Regions from separate parts of the Sandaracinus amylolyticus genome, predicted to be linked through region 1. Evidence: riboswitches for the same ligand, from Rfam matches in the RefSeq annotation. Region 1 holds a riboswitch; each other region holds the start of a gene.
What was found. Region 1 has a riboswitch for cobalamin ahead of DB32_RS07165 (TonB-dependent receptor plug domain-containing protein). Riboswitches for the same ligand answer to the same signal wherever they lie in the genome.
Positions count from the first base shown of each region.

Region 2: another riboswitch for cobalamin. It lies ahead of DB32_RS29105 (LIC_13355 family lipoprotein); the one in region 1 lies ahead of DB32_RS07165 (TonB-dependent receptor plug domain-containing protein).
Region 3: another riboswitch for cobalamin. It lies ahead of DB32_RS21095 (hypothetical protein); the one in region 1 lies ahead of DB32_RS07165 (TonB-dependent receptor plug domain-containing protein).

Region 1 is NZ_CP011125.1:1,702,550-1,706,315, reverse strand. Features, by position in the region: gene DB32_RS07165 (TonB-dependent receptor plug domain-containing protein) at 1-997, opposite strand, end outside; cobalamin riboswitch at 1,077-1,294, opposite strand; gene DB32_RS07160 (pyridoxamine 5'-phosphate oxidase family protein) at 1,392-2,039, opposite strand; gene pdxR (MocR-like pyridoxine biosynthesis transcription factor PdxR) at 2,105-3,577, shown strand; gene DB32_RS07150 (ABC transporter ATP-binding protein/permease) at 3,590-3,766, opposite strand, start outside.
Region 2 is NZ_CP011125.1:6,878,428-6,882,193, forward strand. Features, by position in the region: gene DB32_RS29095 (adenosylcobinamide-GDP ribazoletransferase) at 1-131, opposite strand, end outside; gene cobT (nicotinate-nucleotide--dimethylbenzimidazole phosphoribosyltransferase) at 128-1,165, opposite strand; gene DB32_RS29105 (LIC_13355 family lipoprotein) at 1,162-1,893, opposite strand; cobalamin riboswitch at 2,016-2,200, opposite strand; gene DB32_RS29110 (glycosyltransferase family 2 protein) at 2,261-2,938, shown strand; gene DB32_RS29115 (rhodanese-like domain-containing protein) at 2,901-3,383, opposite strand; gene DB32_RS29120 (DUF6789 family protein) at 3,434-3,766, shown strand, end outside.
Region 3 is NZ_CP011125.1:4,959,272-4,963,037, forward strand. Features, by position in the region: gene DB32_RS21090 (RCC1 domain-containing protein) at 1-785, opposite strand, end outside; cobalamin riboswitch at 857-1,075, shown strand; gene DB32_RS21095 (hypothetical protein) at 1,132-2,385, shown strand; gene DB32_RS21100 (SLBB domain-containing protein) at 2,452-3,504, shown strand; gene DB32_RS21105 (MupA/Atu3671 family FMN-dependent luciferase-like monooxygenase) at 3,568-3,766, shown strand, end outside.

The sequences.
Region 1 (3,766 bases):
TCCCGGCGATGCGACCGAACGCGCGGAGCTGCCGATCGTCGCTCGCGTGCTGTCCGGTGCCGAGCTCGTTGAGGCGATCGAGGAACGCCGCGCGCCCGTACCAACCGCCGCCCATCACCTCGAGCGAGAGCGACGGTCCTCCGAGCCGATACGCGACGCTGCCCGCGTAACGATCGGTCGCGCGCCGCGCTTCGCTCGCGAGCTGCGATCCCGCGCCGGGCACGCCCGAGGCGCGGCTCACCCAGAGCATCACCGCCTCGAGCTCGCCGACGTCGAGCGGCACCTCGAGGTGGAGCAGGCCGCTCGCGCCGCGCGTGCCCGCGTTGCGGCGCGCGCGCTCGCGATCGTCGGTCGGATCGAGCCGCGTGCCGCCGTCGTCGACGAAGGGATGATCGTTGTCGGCGGCGTCGAACGAGAGCGCGACGAGCGACGAGAGCCCGTCACCGCGCACCGCGCCCCACGCCCGCGCGATCCCGGTGTCGAACGATCCGTACGAGACCGATGCGCCCGCGCGACGGCCCTCGGCGCGCGAGGGCACGAGCCGGATCACGCCGCCGATCGCGCCCTCGCCGAGCATCGCCGGCGCGCCGCCGCGATAGACCTCGATCGCCGCGATCGAGCCGAGGTCGATCGCGCCCAGATCGAACGCCCCGAGATCGGGCCCGGTGAGCGGGAGATCACCGAGCATCACCGTCGAGTGCGCGACGTCCGCGCCGCGCAGGCTCAGCCCGAGCGGCTGACCGAACGCCCCGGTCCCGAGCGCACGCGCGCCGGGCACCCGCGCGAGCACGTCGCGCATCGACTCCACGCGCGTCGTGTCGATCTCCACCCGCGTGCTCGACGCCGTGGGATCGAGCGGCGTGCGTGACGCGATCGGCCGCTCGACCTCGGCACGCGCGCGGAACGTCGCATCGCCGCCGTCCTGCGCGCGCGCCAGCGCGCACGACACGACCGACCCGACGAGCCACCACGCGAGCACGAGACGCACGAACGCCACGCGACCTCCGCGGCGACGCGCGAGCGCACGCCGCCGGTGCGCGGGCCTTCCCTCGAGGCCCGAGGCACGCCGTGCGATCGACCGCACGACACCAACGGCAGGTCTTCGGGCTCGCAGGCGCGGGCCGGGATCGGCCCACCTACTGGTCGCGCCTTCCCGCGCGCCTCGCGATGGAGAACGCGCAGTGGTCGTCGCGACGGTCGTTCCTGCACACCGCTGCGGGGCAGCCCCGGATTCTCACCGGGTTCCCTCGGGGCGATCGGTCACTCCGATCGCACCGCTGGCGGGCCGGACCCTGAGCGAGCGGAGGTGCGATGTCAAATCCGAGCGCGCGCTGCGAGCCTCGCGCGACGCGCGACGTCGAGTGGTGGCGACGCCACTCCGACGAATGCGATCAGCGGAGCTGCGCGGGCACGTCCGGCGTCGGCCGCGTCGTGCTGTCGGCCTCGGGCTCCGGATCGCTCGCGACGAGGCGGAGCGGCACCACGCCGGCCCAGCACGGCTCCTTCATGTCGTCGGCATCGTCGATCGGACCGCCGCTGCGGATCTTCGCCGACGCGTGCTCGATCTCCACGGCGATCACCTTCGTCGCATCGAGCTCCCAGTCGTACGGCGCGCGCGTCTCGCGACTGCGCCCGCGCGCCATGCGGTCGACGAGCAGCGTCATCGCCTCGCCCTTCTCGTCACGGCCTTCGACGAGACGCGCCTTCCCGGTGAGCACGACCGAGCGATAGTTCATCGAGTGGTGGAACGCGCTGCGCGCGAGCACCAGCCCGTCGAGCAGCGTCACCGTGATCGAGAACGGCGCGCCGCCGAGCAGTCCATCGAGCGAGCGATTCGCGATCGCGCCGTGCACGTAGATCGTCTCTCCCGCGCGGGCGAAGGCGGTCGGCATCGCGATCACGTGCTGCCCGGTCGAGCACGCGAGATGGCAGATCAACGCTTCGTCGAGGATCGCGTGCACGACGTCGCGGTCGTAGCTCCCGCGCTCGGGGTGTCGCTTGATCCGCGTCGCGTCGGAGGCCGGGTACACGTTGCTCATGGCGTCGACTCTGCACGTGACTGGATGGTCGTGTACGTCCAGAATGCACGTGGAGACACCTCCAGTTGTCGCGCCACGAAGAAGCCCTCGCGCTCGATCCCGACGAGCTCCGGCGCACGCGCGGCCCGAGCCTCGCAGCGCGCGTCGCGAACCTCCTCGTGAGCGAAATTCGGCGCGGTCGGCTCCGCCCCGGGCAGCGGCTGCCCGGCACGCGCGCGCTCGCCGCGTCGCTCGAGGTCGAGCGCGACACGGTCGTGCGCGCGTTCGCGGAGCTCGTCGCCGAGGGCTGGCTCGCGAGCCGCCCGCAGTCCGGCACCTTCGTCGCGGCGGAGCTGCCCGAGCGCACGGTCCGACGTCCCTCGACGACGCGGACCGCGGTCCCCGAGCACGCTGCGTTCGCGCGACCTCCGCTCTCCATCGGCCCGGTCGAAGCGCTCTCCCCGGCCACGATCTACCTGGGCGGCGGGGTGCCCGACGTGCGCCTCGTGCCGCGCGAAGCGCTCGCGCGCGCGCATCGCCGCGTCCTCCGCACCTCCCCGCGAACACGCCTCGACTACGGCGACGCGCGCGGAGAAGCGACGCTGCGTCGCGCCCTCGCCTGCATGCTGGGCGAGCAGCGCGCGATCGCGACCGACGCCGACGGGGTGCTGGTCACGCACGGCAGTCAGCACGCGATCGATCTCGTCGCGCGGACCATCGTGCGTCCCGGCGATCGCGTCGCGATCGAGGACCCGGGATATCCGCCCGCGCGCCAGACCTTCCGTCTCTCCGGAGCCGCGCTGGTCCCGATTCCCGTGGACGCGCGCGGGCTCGACCTCTCGGCGCTCGAGCGCGCTTGTGACGAAGCGCCGATTCGCGCGCTCTACGTCACTCCGCACCATCAGTATCCGACGATGGTCGTGATGGCGCCCGAGCGCCGCCAGGCGCTGCTCGCGCTCGCGCGTCGCCGCCGGTTCGCGATCATCGAGGACGACTACGATCACGAGTTCCACTTCGAAGGTCGCCCGGTGCTGCCGCTCGCGAGCGCCGACGTGCACGGCTCCGTCGTGTACGTGGGCTCGCTGTCGAAGATGCTCGCGCCGGGGCTGCGGCTCGGCTTCGTCGTCCCGCCGCGCGACCTGCTCGAGGATCTCGTGCGCGTGCGGTTCGCCTCCGATCGACAGGGCGATCACGCGAAGGAGGCCGCCGTCGCGTCGTTGATCGACGACGGCGAGCTCGCGCGTCACGTGCGCCGCGTGCGCCGCGTCTATCTCGCGCGACGCGACGTGCTCCGCGCCGAGCTCCGCAGAGCGTTCGGCGAGCGCATCCACATCGAGGAGCGCTCGGGCGGGCTCGCGCTCTGGGCGAAGCTCGACGCCGACGTCGAGCGCATCCGTGACCGCGCGCTCGAGCGCGGCGTGATGTTCTTCGTCGCGCGCGACTTCACGTTCGACCGCCGCAGCCTGCCCTTCGCGCGCTTCGGCTTCGGCTCGCTCGACGAGCGCGAGCTCACGCGCGCCGTCGGCGTCGTCGCCCGCGCGGCACGCACGCGCGCGTGAGCGGCGCGGCACCTACGGGTGCGCGATCACCATCACCGCCGGCGCGCGCTCCAGGGTGGCGTGCACGCAGTGCTCGAGCGTCTCCGGATCGAGCGCGCCGAAGCTCTCGTCCAGGACGAGCACGCGCGCGCTCTGCGCGAGCAGCGCGCGCGCGAGGAACACGCGACTGCGTTCTCCGTGGGAGAGCTG
Region 2 (3,766 bases), 5.2 Mb from region 1:
ACGGCGCCGACGAGCGGGAAGTACGCGCCCGCCCAGCGAAAGTCGTCTTTCGTATACGGAAAGCCGCCGACCGGGATGCGCGTGAGGAACACGAACGCGGCGCGCGCGCCGCGGATCCACGGAACCGTCATTCGCGATCCGGCACCGCCGCCTCCGCGAACGTCGCCATTCCTTCGTGGAGCGCGCACGCGAGATCGAGCAGCGGGAGCGCGGCGAGCGCGCCGCTCGCTTCGCCGAGCCGCATCCCGAGATCGAGCAGCGGACGCGCGCCGAGCGCGTCGAGCACCAGCCGATGCGCCGGCTCCGCCGAGCAGTGTCCGAAGATCACGCGCGCGCCGAGATCCGGCACGACGCGCGAGAGCGCGAGCAGCGATGCCGCGACGACGTACCCGTCGGCGAGCACCACCGCGCGGCGCTGCATCGCCGCGTGCGCCGCGGCCGCCATCGCGAGCAGATCCCGGCCACCGACACGCGCGAGCACCGACCACGGATCGCGATCGCCGCCGAGCGCCGCGACGGCATCGCTCACCACGGCGCGCTTGCGCGCGATTCCTTCGCCATCGAGGCCCGTGCCCGGCCCGACGGTGCGCTCGGCCGGGATATCGAGCAGCGCCGACACGACCGCGGCTGCGGCCGTCGTGTTGCCGATCCCGATCTCGCCGAGCACCAGCACCGCGAGCTCGTCGATCGCGCTCACGGCGTCGACCGCGGCACGCCGCACGCGCTGCGCGTCATCGGGCGACACCGCGCGCGCCTCGCGCAGATCGCCGAGGGCCACGTCCGCGACGTCGTCGCGGATCACGCGACGGCCGTCGCGCTGCGGAGGAACACGCGGAGCCGCGACACCGACGTCGAGCACGACCAGCGGCACTCCGAGCGACGCGCACATCACGCTCGCCGCCGCCCCACCCCGCGCGAGGTTGTCGATCATCGCGCGCGTCACCTCGGCCGGATACGCCGAGACGCCATGCTTCGTGACCGCGTGATCGCTCGCCGCGATCAGCGCCGTCGCGGGTCGGCTGCGCGGCCGGACGCGGCCTTGGATCGCCGCCATCGTCGCGACCACGTCCTCGAGCGCGCCGAGGCTGCCGCGCGGTTTGGTCAAGCTCGCTTGACGATCGCGCGCACGCGCCGTGGCGTCGTGATCGAGCGCCGGGAGCGTCACCGCGTCACCACGTAGCGCGCGTACACGCCGTCGATGTCCGAGCCGTTGCTGGTCGGGTCGCGCGGATAGTTGCGTCCGGTCTCGGGGTTCACGCGCATCGCCGCGCTCTCGAGCCGCACGTAGCGCGCGCCCTCGCGACGAATCGACGCGCCCTCGCCTTCGTCGGGCAGCGACGAGAGATCGAACGCGTCGCCGCCCGCCGCGATGGGATCGAAGGGATCCACGTCGTTCGTCTCGACGTTCAGCAACACCGGCGTGATCCCCGCGAACCCGACCCAGTCCTCCGGCGCGATCGAGTACCTCGTCGGATCTTCGGCCGCGTAGTCGTGCGGGAGATCGACCCACGTCTCTCCGTCGCGCGACACCGACACGATGATCGGGTCCATGAAGTTCCCGCTCGCGCCCGCGGCGCGGAACCCGTTCTCGAAGACGACGAGATCCGCGCCCGGTCCGTCGGCGATCACCGCGCCGCTCCAGCCGAGCACGAGGTGCGTGCGCGTCGCGTAGTCGAGCGAGTACACGTCGAACGAGCCCTGCGTCGGTCCGCCGCCGCGCACGCCGTTGATCGCCTTGTCGGGATCGCCGAACCCCTCGCCGGTCGCGCCCGGCGCGTCGACGATCTCGTCCGCGAGCACCGCTTCGTCGGGAAGCGGCGCCGCGGCATCGTCGCGAACGATCCCCGCATCGACATCCTGCGTCGCGCTTTCGCCGCACCCGACGAGCAACACGATCGCGACGCACCACGCACTTCGCTGCTGACCCACGAGTCCCTCGCCGCCATTCCGCGGTTCCGGCCGTGTCCGCGCGACGTCCCTCGAGTCGCGTGGACCGCCCGCGCACCGGGCGCGGGCACTCTCGGCAGGTCTTCGGGCTCGCAGGCGTGGCTCTCGAGGAGCCTCCTACTGATCGTGCCTTCCCGCGCCCACAGGCGCAGTGGTCGCCACGACGTTCGTTCCTGCACACCGCTGCGGGGCAGCGCCGGAGTCGCACCGGCTTCCCTCGAGGCGAGCGTTCGCGACGCCCGCACCGAAAGCAGCGCCGAGCGTGGCCAGCGAGGCGACGCGCGTCAACCGGGCGTGCGCTACGGTGCGCGCGATGATCGTCGACGTCGTCATTCCCGCGCTCGACGAAGAGCGTGCGCTGCCGCTGGTGCTCGCGGAGATCCCACGCGACGTCGTGAGGCGCGTCGTCGTGTGCGACAACGGCTCGCGCGATCGCACCGCCGATATCGCGCGCGAAGGCGGCGCGATCGTGGTGCACGAGCCGCGGCGCGGATACGGCTCGGCGTGCCTGCGCGCGCTCGCCGAGATCGCGTCGGAGCCGCCCGACGTGGTCGTGTTCCTCGATGGCGATCGCAGCGATCATCCGAGCGAGATCACACGCCTGCTCGAGGCGATCTCGAGCGGCGCCGACCTCGTGATCGGCTCGCGCGTGCTCGGACGGCGCGAGCGCGGCTCGCTCACGCCGCAGCAGATCGCGGGCAACGCCGTCGCGTGCGTCGCGCTGCGTCTGCTCTACGGCGCGCGCTACACCGATCTCGGTCCGTTCCGCGCGATTCGCTGGAGCGCGCTGCAGAAGCTCGACATGGGCGATCCCGACTACGGCTGGACGGTCGAGATGCAGATCAAAGCGGCGCGACGCGGGCTGCGACACGCCGAAGTGCCAGTCTCCTATCGACGTCGCGTCGGAGTCTCGAAGGTGAGCGGCACGGTACGAGGCACCGTGATGGCGTCGATCACGATCCTCCGCTGGCTCGCACGACACGCGCACTGAGCAGCATCCTCCAGAGCGAGTCGTACGGATGCACTTCGTTCGTGCGCGCTCCGTCGCGCACGAGGGGACGCGACTCGTTCGCCCAGGCGAAGATCCCGCCGCGCAGGTTGCGCGCGTTCGGAAATCGCTCCGCCACGACGGCGCTACGCGCTCCGACCGAGCAGTACACGACGACGTCGCGATCGGTCGGCAGCTCGCGCATCGACTGCGCACCGGGAATCGTGCTCACCGCGATCTCATCGTCGCTGCGCACGTCGATCACGAGCGGCGGAGACTCCGATTCGAGCTCACGCGCGAGCTCCTCGGTCGAGATCCAGCGCACGCGAGGATGCTGCGAAACCAGCACCGCATGCACCACGTCGAGCCCGCACCCGGGGATCAACGCCACACCCGCCGCGAGCATCACGACGAGCGCGGCGGCGAGAATCGCGACGCGCCGAGTCATCGACGCGAGGATGCGCTCCGGGCACACGCTTCGCACGCGCTGAGCGCGCCATGTCGAGCCCGCTCGGATCGGTGGTACGAGGCCTCGCGGCCGGAATCCTCGGCAGCGCCGCCCAGGACGTCTTCTTCGCGCTCACCTCGCGGATCGCGCCGAAGCCGCCCGAAGGTGTCTTCGTGCCGCCCGAGCCCGAGCAGCTCGAAGAGAGCGCGCCCGAGACGGTCGCGAGGCGCGCCGCCGCGCTGCTGCAGCGCCCGCTGCCGGTCGACAAAGCGCGCGCCGGGCACGCGGTGCACTACGCGTTCGGCGGCGCATGGGGCGCGGCGTATGGCGCGACGGCCGCGACCTTTCCGAAGGCGTCCGGCCCGATCGGCGGCGCAGCGTTC
Region 3 (3,766 bases), 3.3 Mb from region 1:
AGATCGATCACGTCGTCGAGATCGACGATCCCGTCGCCCCGTCCTTCGTCGCCCGCGCGCCCGAACGTGCCGTCGCCCACGCACCGCACGCGCTCGTCGGGCATCCACAGGCACGCGTGCGAGAGGCCCATCCCGAGATCCCGCACGCCGTGCACCGCGGAGCGCGAGATGGCGCGCGACGCCGCGTCGGTGCCCCAGCAGCGCAGCTCGTCGCCCTCGACGAGCTCCGCGCACGTGCCGTGGACACCGATCCACACGCGTCGCACGGGAGGCACGTCGGGCACGCGCAGCGGGATCGGGCTGCACACGGCGCGACCACAGTCGGGTCGCTCCTCCGCCCTGACGCCGAGCTGACGGTAGTGGTCGAAGCCCCAGCACCAGAGCCCGCCGTCGACGTCCACCGCGCACGTGTGGCTGGCCCCGGCGCTCACCGACGCGATCGGAGGCAGGCCATGCACGCGGAGCGGTCGCGAGGACGCGCGCCGCTCGTTCACGCCGAGCTGCCCGATGTCGTTCTGGCCCCAGCAGTAGAGCGCGCCCTCGTCGCTCACGGCGCACACGTGATCCCCGCCCACCGAGATCTGCACCACGCGCGTGCCGGGCGGCGGCTCTTCCGGCGGCGGCGGTGGGCCCGCGTCGGGACGCGCGACGCGGGCGTCGACCACGCTCGCATCGAGCGGCGCAGGACCGTCCGCGCCATCGAGCGAGTGCGCGAGGTAGCAGCCCGGCGAGAGCAGCCCGACGGCGCACACGAGCACGCCCACGACGCGGCCGGAGTCCCCCATCCGCTCGTCGTACGCGCGATCGCGGAGAATTTCCAACCCGCCCCGGTTTGACGCCTCGCGCCGGGCCCGCCACGTTCGCGCTCGCCAGCGGTGCGCGCGGTGGGACCGTGCGCCTCGAGGGAATCCGGTGCGAATCCGGAGCTGCCCCGCAGCGGTGTGCAGGAACGAACGCCGTCCCGAGCACTGGAGGAATGGTCCTCCGGGAAGCGACGGCCAGTAGAGACCGGATCGGCTCGAACGCGATCCGAGCGCCTGCGAGCCCGAAGACCTGCCGACGGTGTCGCGCGAGATCCGCGCGGCGGCACACGGCGCCTCGTGGGAGGGCGCCCCGCCTCGGAGGTCGCTCGTGTCTCGTCCGATCCTCGCCTCGCTCGTGCTGCTCGCCGCATGCGGCACCGAGCGCCCCTGCGACGTCGCCGACCTCGCCCCGATCTCGCGCGCGCCGGCGTTCGGCGTCGTGCTCTCCGACTACGCGTCGACCGCGATCGCGCTGCTCGACGAGCGCGGCGAGGCGATCACCGAGTCGTGGATCGACTCGGGCACGCGCGCGTCGGGCATCGCGGCAGGGCTCGGAGGCGACGTCGTGATCGTCGCGACGCCCGAGCCCGGCACGCTCGCGCTGCTCGAGCGCTTCAACGCCGATCGCCTCACCCTCGCCGAGTACGCGACCGGCACGGTGCGCCAGATCGATCTCCGCGGCGACGATCCCGACGCGCCGAGCGGTCACTCGCCCAACGTGCAGGACGTGCTCGCGGTCGACGGCGCGATCGCGCTCGTGAGCCGCGCGAACCCGAGCTTCCATCCCGACGCGCCCGAGCTCGCGCGCGGCAACGACGTCGTGGTCGTCGACGTCGCGCAGGGCGTCGTGCTCGCACGCATCGACGTCGCCGCCGACACCACGGCGGAGGACGGCACGCCGATCTACGCGCGCCCCACGACGCTCGTGCCGATCGCGCATCCGAGCGGCGCGCGGCGCGTGCTGGTGTCGCTCCAGCGCCTCAGCGCGGACTTCACGCTCACCGGCGACGGCGCGGTCGCGGTCGTCGATCCCGACACGCGCGCGCTGACCGAGCTCGTCGCGCTCGAGGGTCTCAGCGGGTGCCACGGCGCGCGCGCGATCCCGGGCGCGCCCGATCGCGCGATGATCCTCTGCACCGGCGATGCGTTCTCGCCGGGCCTCGAGCGCCGGCGCGAGGCGGGCATCGTGCGCGTCGCGATCGATCCCGACGGACGCATCACGATCGATCGCGCGTGGCGCGCCGCCGATCACGAGAGCGCGCCGTCGCCCACCGCGGGGCTCGTGCCGCTCGACGCGTCGCGCGCGGCCTACGTCGCCGATCCGCGCGGCGAGAGCGGCCGCGACGTCCTCGCGCTGCTCGATCTCGACGACGCATCGATCGCGATCCTGCTCGAGGCCGACGCGTCGTTCGTGCTCGGCAGCGGCGCGCTCGATCCCGAGCGCGGCCTGCTCCTCGTCCCCGACGCCGACGCGCGCGGCGTCCATCGCCTCGACGTCCACGCGGAGGGCGCGACCCTGCGTGACTTCGTACTGCTACCGACCTGTCGCACGCTGCCGCCGCGCGAGATCACGCAGCTCTGAGCGGACGCCCAGACGGCGGTACTCGGTGCTTGCAAGCCCGTCGCCGCGGGAGTAGGTGGGACTCCGATGACCACTAGCTCGCCTTTCCGTCGACACTGGAACCTCTTCTCCTGTGTCCTCGCGGCGGTGCTCGCTGGCTCGCTCGGTCCAGGCTGTACGCCGAACCTGCCACGCACGCCTACCATGCCGAGCGAGGACGCGCGCTTCCAACGCGCCGATCTGACTCCGCCGGGCATGGCCGACGACGCAGCCGCCGCGATGCAGCTCTACCCGGGCGACGTCGTGACGCTCCGGTTGATCAGCACCGAGACCGAAGAGTACGAGGGCCTGGTCGTCGACGAGCGCGGCGTGCTGCACATCCCGCTCGCGGGCGACGTCCCGGTGGGCGGCCTCGACCTCACCGACGCGGAGCGTCGCGTCGAAGAGGCGATGCGCCAGTTCGATCGCACGTCGCGCGTGTCGCTCGTCGTCAGCGAGCCGAGCGGACACTTCGCGAGCGTGCTCGGCGCGGTCGGCGAGCCCGGACGCATCGCGGTGACGCCGGGCATGCGCCTCGCGGACCTGCTCGCGGCCGCGGGCGGCGCGGCGGTCGCGGAGGAAGAAGGCTTCTCCATGCCGTCGGGCGACCTCGGCGGCGCGCGCCTCGTGCGCAACGGCGAGGCGCTGCCGATCTCGCTCGAGATCGCGCTCACGGGTGATCCTCGCCACAACATCCGCGTCCGCCCCGGCGACACGCTCTACGTCCCGGCGGACCTCGGTCGCCTCGTGAGCGTGCTCGGCCAGGTGGGCTCGCCGCGCATCATGGCGTTCCGGCCCGGCATGCGCCTCACCCACGCGCTCTCGCTCGCGGGCGGCGTGACCCGCGATGGGAACTGGGGCGACGTGCGTGTGATCCGTGGTGAGGCGTCCGATCCGATGGTCTATTCGACCAGTGTTGCGGCGATCGTCGACGGCGACGCGCACGACGTCGTGCTCGCCCCGGGCGACATCGTGTACGTTGCTTCGGCCGGTCACGCCGACCTGCGCGACGTCATGAACTCGCTCTCGTTGCTCCTCTCGATCCCGATCACCGCGGCCTCGATCACCGTGCCGTCGCTGATCATCGGCTCGGGACGCTGAGCGTGGCCGCGCGCTTCGCTTCGACCTGAACGCCACTCGACCTCGACACGCCAAGGGAGCCCCATGTCCAGTCCGTTCCGTTGCTACGTCATCGGCAACGAGTCGCTCGCGATCCAGTGCGCCGACATCCTGCGAGCGCGAGGCCACGCCGTGCTCGGCATCGTCTCGTCGGACGAGGGCATCGGGAAGTGGGCGGACCAGAACGGCGTCGCGCGCATCGCGCCGGGCAAGGGCCTCGCCGAGCGCCTGCGCGCGCACACCG